3 regions of the Bradyrhizobium sp. AUGA SZCCT0169 genome follow, and region 1 is predicted to be linked to each of the others. Evidence: predicted binding sites of a transcription regulator. Region 1 holds the regulator's gene; each other region holds the start of a gene.

Region 1 (3,206 bases):
AGACCGGGACGGCATATCCGCGCCGCCGGCGCCGATTTCCGCGAGGGCGACGTGCTGCTCACCAGGGGAAGCCGCCTCACCGAACGCGATCTGTCGCTCGCCGCCGGCATGAACTATCCGGAACTCGCCGTGATCAGCCGCCCCAAGGTGGCGGTGCTCGCCACCGGCGACGAGCTGGTGATGCCGGGCTCGATCCCGGGCCCCGGCCAGATCGTCTACTCCAACGGCTACGCGCTGCGCGCGCTGGCGCGGGCCGAGGGCGCCGAAACCATTGATTTCGGCATCGCCGCCGACACGGTCGAGGCGACCACTGACGGCATCCGCCGCGCCCGCGCCTCGGGCGCCGACATCCTGATCACGATGGGCGGCGCCTCGGTCGGCGACCACGACCTCGTCAAGCGCTCGCTGGAGGCCGAGGGCGTCGCGATGGCGTTCTGGCGCATCGCGATGCGGCCGGGCAAGCCGATGATGCACGGGCGCCTCGGGGCGATGCGGGTGATCGGCCTGCCCGGCAATCCGGTCTCGTCCTATGTCTGCGGTTTCCTGTTTCTGGTGCCGCTGATTCGCGCGCTGTCGGGCCGAAAAACCATCCATCACGCGCGTGAGACCGCCCTGCTCGGCCGCGATCTTCCCGCCAACGACCAGCGCGAAGACTATCTTCGCGCACGGCTTGAGCAGCGCGAAGACGGTGCGTTGATCGCGGTGCCGGTGAGCCACCAGGATTCGTCGCTGCTTGGGAATCTCGCTGCGGCACGGGCGCTTTTGATACGTCCGCCGTTTGCGCCGGCGGTGCCTGAAGGCACGCCATGCGAGTTCCTGCGCCTGCCGGAATGACGCGTCCGGGCGGCCTGTTCGAGTGAACTCGGCGCGCGTTCACCTGAAATTAAGTGGTTGCGGAACATGTATCGAACATATAGTGTCCGTTCATGATTTGTTTCGAGAGCTAGTGTCTACAAATGGGAGTTTTGGACTTCCGAATTTGAGACCGCGGCCTCTGCAAGCTGAACGACCACGAATTACGACGCGCCAACCGGGGGATTGCTCGAGATGCTTACGCGCAAACAGTATGAACTTCTGCGTTTCATCAACGAACGGCTCAAGGAAGCCGGCGTGCCGCCCTCCTTCGACGAAATGAAGGATGCGCTCGACCTCCGCTCCAAATCCGGCATCCACCGCCTCATCACCGCCCTGGAAGAGCGCGGCTTCATCCGCCGCCTGCCCAACCGTGCCCGCGCCATCGAAGTCATCAAGCTGCCCGAGCTTGCGGGCGCCGGTAACGGCAACGGCCGCCGCGGCTTCACCCCGAGCGTCATCGAAGGCACGCTCGGCAAGGTCCGCGCCGCCAGCGCGCCCGCCGAGGACGATGGCAACCGTCCGGTCGCCGTTCCCGTCATGGGCCGGATCGCCGCCGGCACGCCGATCGAGGCGCTGCAGACCCGCAGCCACACCATCAGCGTACCGCCGGACATGCTCGGCTCCGGCGAACATTACGCGCTCGAAGTCCGCGGCGATTCCATGGTGGACGCCGGCATTCTCGACGGCGACATGGCGCTGATCCAGCGCAACGAGACCGCCGACACCGGCGATATCGTGGTGGCGCTGATCGACGAGGAGGAAGCCACCCTGAAACGCTTCCGCCGCCGCGGCGCCTCGATCGCGCTGGAGCCCGCCAACACCTCTTATGAAGTGCGCATCCTGCCGCCGAACCGGGTCCGGATTCAGGGCAAGCTGATCGGGCTGTACCGGAAGTACTGAGCGCGGCCCGCGCCAGATGCAAGCCGCGTTCGGCACCGCAAAAAAGCCCCGGCCATCGACCGGGGCTTTTCGTTGCCTGGACGTTGGGACAGCCTTAACCGTCGCGGTGCGCTTGCATACGTCCCACAATTGCCCAGAACGCAGCAAAAACTGGCGGCGTGAGCGCGCTGTTTGGTTTGAGGCGTGCTCGAAAGCGTGCGAACGGGGGGACGCGACGTGGTCAGCAATATGATCACCAAGATCACCTGGCAGCGGGCGGGCCTAGTGACCGAGCCGGGCCGCTACATGCTCCGGTTCGGCTGGCTGACAGTGACGGCGGAAGATCTCGCGATCTGGCAGCAATTTCCGGAGGCTGCGTTCACGCTGGTCGCGCTGCCCGGGATTGCCGACGACGGACGGGAGCAATTCCATCTCGGCGCCTTCGAACTGCCGCTGCCGCCGATGCCTGAAAATCCGCAGCCGCCGTAGCGCGTTTGTGATCGGTTGCGCCGGCCTTTCCGTCGCACAAATGTCCAGAACAGGAATAGACTTTGCTCAAGTCCACTCTGATAGAGGCCAGCGCCTCGAGGGAGGCACGGGTCTTTATCTCTTACGAGGGAGCGATCCGATGTGTGACTATAGTTTGCACGCGATGGCAACGCGTCCTGCTGAGGTCGGCGAGACATTGATATCGACCACCTTCCGCGGCACCTCGACCCGCGGCTTTGCCAGCGAACGCGACCCCGCAGTCGCGGTCTGCATGCTGCCCGGGACCGAACTGGCCTTCGCGCAAGACGTCAAATACGACAACCGCTGGATCTGGACGCGGACGATCGGTTTTCGCGTCGGCAAGTTCAACACCATTGATCCGCATATCAAGGAACGTCACCACGACGCAATCGAATTTCCCGACGGGAGCCATGTGCTGGTGACGCAGCTTTGCGAGGGTCAGCGCGTCACCGTGCTGCAATTGCCGGTGGTGCATCCGATTCCCGAGCGCGCGGCAACGAAGGCGGACACTACGACGACGACACCGCTTTCCACCGGTTGAATTCCGCGCCGCCGGTCGCGCCGCGCCGGGGAACGTGAATCCTTATTCCTCGGCCTGCAGGTCCGCTTCCGACGGGGTCGCATCGACCGCACGCGGCGCCGCACGGCGTGGCGCGAGGATGGTTGTCTCCGCGTCACCTTCGCCCGCGATCGCCGGCGACCATGGGCGATCGACGCCCCTGGGCTTGACGGCATCGATGGTAAATCCGCCGACGCTTCGCCGCAGCACCATGGCGCCCTGCCGCCGCAGACGCTCCGCATCGATCACCGAGGCCCCGCACGCCGCAGGCGCCTGCCTTGCGGTTACCACCAGCGCCGCACGCTCACAATCATCCGCCAGCGCTTCCGGCCGCAGCGCCAATGCCACGAACCCGCCACCGGCGCTTTGCGTCACGCAGCCGCTCTCGTCGCATGAGACGCCC
Region 2 (3,206 bases), on a different contig from region 1:
GGGTGAATTTCGCCAGCTCGATTTTTACGGATCGCGCTGCCGGCCCCTCGCCGATGATGAGATCGAGCTGAAAATCCTCCATCGCAGGATAAAGCACCTCCTCGACCGCCGGACTGAGGCGATGGATTTCGTCGATGAACAGGACGTCGCGCTCTTCGAGATTGGTCAGGAGCGCGGCGAGGTCGCCGGCCTTGGCAATCACAGGTCCGGAGGTCGCGCGAAAGCCGACGCCGAGTTCACGCGCCACGATCTGCGCCAGCGTGGTCTTGCCGAGGCCGGGAGGCCCCACGAACAGCACGTGATCGAGCGCCTCGCCGCGCTTGCGCGCCGCCTCGATGAAGATCGAGAGATTCTTCCGCGCCTGCGCCTGGCCGACGAACTCCGCCAGCAATTGCGGGCGCAGCGCGGTATCGCCGACATCGTCGCTGCGGCGCTCGGGGGTGACGATGCGGGAGGGCGTGTTCATGCGGCTACTTGTATGTCTTTCTCACCTCTTCGCCCAGCTTTAGGCCGTTTTCGGAAACAATGGCCGGAAAAATGACCGTTCAAAGCGGATGAAGCAACGCGTCCGTTTTGCGAAGGCGACCGCCTTCTGGCAGTCGGGATCGGTGCCGGCATCCTTGCGGTACTGTTCGTAGGCCGCGAGGCTCGGAAAGCTGAACATCGCCAACGCCACGTCGCTCTCGCCTTCGGATGGCAGAAAGTAGCCGTGATGGACGCCACCGAACCGCGGCAGCAGTTCAAGCCACATCGCGCCGTACGCCTCGAAGTCGGCGAGCTTGTCCGGATCGAGCTGGTAACGCAGATAACAGGTAATCATTTTGTGATGCTCCAGCGCAGTTCGTTCATTTCGCGAGTTCCTTCAGCCCCAACCGGATCAGTTGGGCCGTTTCCGCATTCTCGCCGGCGCTGCGCGAGGCGGACGCGATGGCGGCCGCCGCCTGCGGCTGGCCGTAGCCGAGATTGACCAGCGCCGAGATCGCGTCGGTGACCGGGCGTGGCGCGCGATCATTGTCGATCGCTCCTGAAAGATGTACCAGCGCCGGATCGACGCTGGCGAAGGCCGGCGCCTTGTCCTTCAATTCGGTGACAATGCGTTCGGCGACTTTCGGCCCGACGCCGGGCGTGCGCGTCACCGCGGCCTTGTCGCGCAGCGCGATCGCGTTCGCAAGTTCAGCCGGCGGCAAGGTCGAGAGCACCGCCAGCGCCACCTTGGCGCCGACGCCCTGCACCGTCTGCAGCAGGCGGAACCATTCGCGCTCGATATCGCCGCGAAAGCCGAACAGCTTGATCTGGTCCTCGCGCACATAGGTCTCGATCGAGAGCACCGCGGCCTCGCCGGGCGCGGGCAGCGCCTGCAGCGTGCGCGACGAGCAATGTACCTGATAGCCGACACCACCGACGTCGAGGATCACGTAGTCCTCGCCGTAGGAGTCGATCAGGCCTTTCAGTTTGCCAATCATAGACCCGCCACCTTCAGCCGTAGCGCCGTGCCGGCGCGGTGATGGGCGTGCGTGATCGCGATCGCCAGCGCGTCGGCGGCGTCGGCGGATTTCGGCTCGGCCTTCGGCAGCAGGATTTTGAGCATCACCGCGATCTGGTTCTTGTCGGCATGACCGGCGCCGACCACGGTCTTCTTGACCTGGTTGGGCGCGTATTCGGCAACCGATATGCCGAACATCGCCGGCGCTAGCATGGCGACGCCGCGCGCCTGGCCGAGTTTTAGCGTCGCAACGCCGTCCTTGTTCACAAAGGTCTGTTCGACCGCAGCCTCCATGGGGCTGTAGTCGCCGAGCACGGCGGCGAGGCCTTCATGGATCGCCAGCAGCCGGCTCGCCAGCGGCAGATCGTCCGGCGGCTCCACCGAGCCGCAGCCGATGAAGACCAGCCGGTTGCCCTCGGTCTCGATCACGCCCCAGCCGGTGCGGCGCAGGCCGGGGTCGATGCCGATAATCCGGACGGGTTGGCGAATCGGAGGAGATGTCATGGCCTGTGATAACGCCAGAGCACCGTGAACGAAACATAAAGAGAACAGTCATCCCCTGCCCAGGTCGCGTACCCACCATCAATTGTCATCCCCGCGAAGGCGGGGATCCAGTACGCCGGGAAGCCTGTGATGAATCGCAACTGCCCGGAGTACTGGATCGCCCGGTCGTAGGCGAGCGGAAGCGACGCCGTCCTTCAGACGGCTATGCCGGGCGACGACAGCGGAGCGTGGGGCCGCGTTCGCAGGGACGACAAATCACCCGCCCATCTTCGCCATCAGCGCGTCCGAGACTTCGAAATTGGCGTAGACATTCTGCACGTCGTCGTGCTCGTTCAAATGGTCGATCAGCTTGAGCAGCTTCTCGCCGGTCTCGTCGTCCACCGGCACCGTGTTCTGCGGCTTCCAGGTCAGCGCCGCCTTGCGGGCTTCGCCGAACTTCGCTTCCAGCGCCTTGGCGACCTCGCGAAACGTTTCCTTGGAGGCATAGATTTCGTGGCCGTTCTCGCTCGAAATAACGTCGTCGGCGCCGGCTTCGATCGCCGCATCCAGCATCGCGTCATCGGAGGCCACCTTGGCGTCGTATTCGATGATGCCGGTGTGATCGAACATGAAGGAAACCGATCCGGTTTCGCCGAGGTTGCCGCCGGACTTGGTGAAGTAGGAGCGGATATCGGAGGCCGCGCGGTTGCGGTTGTCGGTCAGCGCCTCGACGATCACGGCGACGCCGCCGGGGCCATAGCCCTCGTAGCGGATCTCGTCATAATTCTCGCCCTCGCCGCCGCTCGCCTTCTTCACCGCGCGCTCGATCGAATCCTTCGACATGTTTTCCTGGCGGGCGGAAATGATCGCCGCGCGCAGCCGGGCGTTCATCGCCGGATCGGGCTGGCCCATCTTGGCCGCGACCGTGATTTCCCGCGCCAGCTTGCCGAACAGTTTCGACTTCTGGGCATCCTGCCGCCCCTTGCGGTGCATGATGTTCTTGAACTGGGAATGGCCGGCCATGCGGGGTCTCTTGGATTCGTTCGTGAGCGGATTTGGATGAAAACGCGGCCTTATAGGCCGTCAACCGGCCAAAATCAAAGATTCAAGGCCCGTTCTGGTACTTAAGTAGTGCCCGTAAGATGGAATATGAGGCAGTTGTTAACCATGACTTCATGCCCGGATGAGAGGATGCGCCGCACCTACTCAACTTTTAAGAGACCCCAACCGTTAAGAGAGC
Region 3 (3,206 bases), on a different contig from region 1:
CCAGGTCGACCTGGGCGGCGAACCATTCGTCGGGAATCCGGCCCTTTTTCATCAGGAATCCGTACAGCGTGGTCACCAATTCTGCATGGGCGGCCGGCGCCAGGCGCCGGTAATCCGGGATCTGGCAGGCGTCCCACAGCCGTTCCACGGCCGCCGGCCCATGGGCCATTTCCCGCACATCGCCGTCGCGGGCCGCATGATCGAGCACGCGCAGATCCTCCGCAATTGGCGCGCGCGTGAGCACTTCATGCTGCGGCGAGAGCGCCAGCGAGACCTGCAGGCTGCCGAGCGAGGCGAAATCCAGCTTCGAATTGCGCCACTGCAGCATTTTGACGCTATCAAAAGTGTGGTTCTGCAGCGCGTTCACCAGTTCCGGCTCGAACGGCGCGCAGCGGCCCGTGGTGCCGAAGGTGCCATTGCGCGTGGCGCGGCCGGCGCGGCCCGCGATCTGTGCAAACTCGGACGGATTCAGGCGGCGGAACTGGTAGCCGTCGTATTTGCGGTCGGAGGCGAACGCGACGTGATCGACGTCGAGGTTGAGGCCCATCCCCACCGCGTCGGTCGCGACGAGATAATCGACGTCGCCGTTCTGGAACATCTCGACCTGCGCATTGCGCGTGCGCGGCGACAGCGAGCCCAGCACCACGGCCGCACCGCCATGCTGGCGGCGGATCAATTCGGCGATGGCGTAGACTTCATCGGCGGAGAACGCGACGATCGCGGTGCGCCGCGGTTGGCGCGTGATCTTGCGGTCGCCGGCAAATTCGAGCTGCGACAATCTGGGCCGTGTGACGATCGATGCGCCCGGCAGCAGCCGCTCGATGATGGGCCGCATCGTCGCAGCGCCCAGCAGCAGCGTCTCGTCGCGGCCGCGGCGGTGCAGGATGCGATCGGTGAAGACGTGCCCGCGTTCGAGATCCGCCGCGATCTGGATTTCATCGACCGCGAGGAACGACACGTCGATGTCGCGCGGCATCGCTTCCACCGTCGACACCCAGTAGCGCGGGTTCTTCGGCTTGATCTTCTCCTCGCCGGTGATCAGCGCGACGGCCTCAGTGCCCGCGCGCGCCGCGATCTTGTTGTAGACCTCGCGCGCCAATAGCCGCAGCGGCAGGCCGATGATGCCGGACGAATGCCCCAGCATCCGCTCGATCGCCAGGTGCGTCTTGCCGGTGTTGGTCGGCCCCAGCACCGCGGTAACGCCGGCGCCGGGAGCGCGTTCATGTCCAAACGTGGACGAGTAGGAGAAAGCCATAATTTGCAGGTGTTTCTTTGATTCTCAGCGGCGCCGCGCGGCTTGCTTTGTGTGTCACTTTGCGACGGTGATGCGGTCGCGGCTTAAGCTCTGGAACGAGTCTAGAACGAATCGCGAAGGAATCGCTGACTCTTACTTAAACTGGCTTCGTTCACCGCAACATCCAGCGTTAGCGCTCATGATGCGGCACTAGATCAAGTTTGCCGGGGCTCCACAAGGCGGTGATTTCAGGTGAGTTTCCTTAAAATTGAGAGCGCTCGGAGTCGAATCAGAAGCGGTCAAGAGTCAATGGGATTCATCTTCATGAGTTGCATCGATCGCGCCGCGAGCGACAGTGCGCTCCCTCCCCCCTTGCGGGGGAGAGGGCGGGGGAGAGGGGTAGCCACAAGCGAGACTGCCCGTGAGAACCCCTCTCCCCGACCCTCCCCCGCAAGGGGGGAGGGAGCGATAGAGCGCGTTGCTATATCACTGCGTCTTCGCCACCCTTGGCGGCGCCGCCGTTGTGACAAAACTCGTGGCTTCCAGCATCGCAGGCCCGAACGGGGTCGGAATCGTCATGCGGAATGGAACCAGGATCCGGGTGCCCGCGATCGGCACGAAGGCGATCTCGATGTTGCGCTGGCTGGCGAGGTGCTTGATCACGGGACGATCGGGGATATAGCCCGCGATCGGCGTGAAATAGACCGCGCAGACCACCGCTGGCCCATGATAGCCGCGCTCGGCCTTCACCGTTTCCATGCGCTTGTAATCGAGCTTGAGGTCATAGCGCAGCCGGCCGTCGAAGATGCCGGTGCCGGTGCGGCAGGCCTCCGGCGACAGCGGATCGCCCGTTCCAGGCACGCGGATCATCGCGCCCGTCATCGGATCGAGCACGTTTTTGCGATGCGCTTCGGTCACGACGATGCGGTCGGGATCAACAGGCGGTTCCGGATCGATGGTGAAATCCTTCACGCCCCCGTTCGCGATCGAAAGGCGGATGGTCTCGGATTTCTTCGAACTGGTGGTGGTCGCGGTATAGGCGTTGGCGACCAGCGCGCCACCCACGACGCGGCCCTGCGAGGCGCCGGAACCCTTGCCGCCGGAAAACGCCTGCAGCAGGCCGGTGGAACCGCCCTGCGCGGAGGCGGAAAACGCATCATCGCCGATTTCGATGGTCCAGGTGCCCTTGCCGACGGGAATGCCCGCCAGCGACGCCTCATAATGGGCATCGAGCCGGCCCTGCGCGGACGCTTCCAGCGGCGCAAGCCACAGCAGCGCGCCAGCCGCAAGACTGCCCATCAGGCCGAAACGATGCGAAATGGCACGTGTGGTCACGTAACTGACGGTCCTGCTGGCGCGAGCTCTTGTCTATGTAATCAGAAATATCCGGCAATCAACGCGTGGCGGTCCCTCGCGGTGGCTCAATCCGCAGGGAACTGAAGATGTCGGCGGGGATTGCGCCCTTTATATGGTCCTAACGTCTTGATATCCTTAAACCCTTGTAATGGCTTCCAAACCGGCAATGCCGCCTTCTTGGGAGTACGCAAAATCTTAAGCGAAACCCCGCAAAACCTTGACGCCTAGGGCCTACAGCCCTATACGTCCGCGGTTCCTGGAAATGGACATGATTTTGGACCCCCGCGCGGCGCCATGATGCGCTTGCTGATTGCGGGGATGGAAGAGGATTTTGTGCGATGTCTCGGCGCTGCGAACTGACGGCCAAGGGCCCGCTGGTGGGTAACAAGGTGAGCCACTCGAACATCAAGACCAAGCGGCGCTTCCTGCCGAACCTGGTCAATGTCACCTTCATCTCGGACGCGCTCGGCCGCAACGTGCGCCTGCGCGTCTCGACCAATGCGCTCAAGAGCGTCGACCACAATGGCGGCCTCGACGGCTACCTCCTCAAGGCCAAGGCCGACGTGCTGTCGCCCCGCGCGCTCGATCTCAAGCGCGCGATCCAGAAGAAGGTCGG

The links. Region 1 encodes LexA, which represses DNA repair genes until DNA is damaged. Its sites were predicted from a motif close to TGTTCNNNNTGTGTTCNG; they were not measured.
Region 2: ruvC (crossover junction endodeoxyribonuclease RuvC) is a predicted target of LexA. The motif match lies at 2,017-2,034, and genes of this name have one in related genera.
Region 3: JQ609_RS33650 (helicase-related protein) is a predicted target of LexA. The motif match lies at 1,347-1,364, and genes of this name have one in related genera.

The regions. Positions count from the first base shown of each region.
Region 1 is NZ_JAFCMC010000005.1:231,954-235,159, reverse strand. Features, by position in the region: gene glp (gephyrin-like molybdotransferase Glp) at 1-834, shown strand, start outside; gene lexA (transcriptional repressor LexA) at 1,048-1,755, shown strand; gene JQ609_RS08560 (hypothetical protein) at 1,984-2,223, shown strand; gene JQ609_RS08555 (hypothetical protein) at 2,363-2,785, shown strand; gene JQ609_RS08550 (ComEC/Rec2 family competence protein) at 2,828-3,206, opposite strand, start outside.
Region 2 is NZ_JAFCMC010000041.1:25,877-29,082, forward strand. Features, by position in the region: gene ruvB (Holliday junction branch migration DNA helicase RuvB) at 1-466, opposite strand, end outside; gene JQ609_RS30115 (NIPSNAP family protein) at 506-820, opposite strand; gene ruvA (Holliday junction branch migration protein RuvA) at 846-1,463, opposite strand; gene ruvC (crossover junction endodeoxyribonuclease RuvC) at 1,460-1,987, opposite strand; gene JQ609_RS30130 (YebC/PmpR family DNA-binding transcriptional regulator) at 2,243-2,989, opposite strand.
Region 3 is NZ_JAFCMC010000056.1:18,641-21,846, forward strand. Features, by position in the region: gene JQ609_RS33650 (helicase-related protein) at 1-1,255, opposite strand, end outside; gene JQ609_RS33655 (DUF3108 domain-containing protein) at 1,721-2,533, opposite strand; gene rpmB (50S ribosomal protein L28) at 2,929-3,206, shown strand, end outside.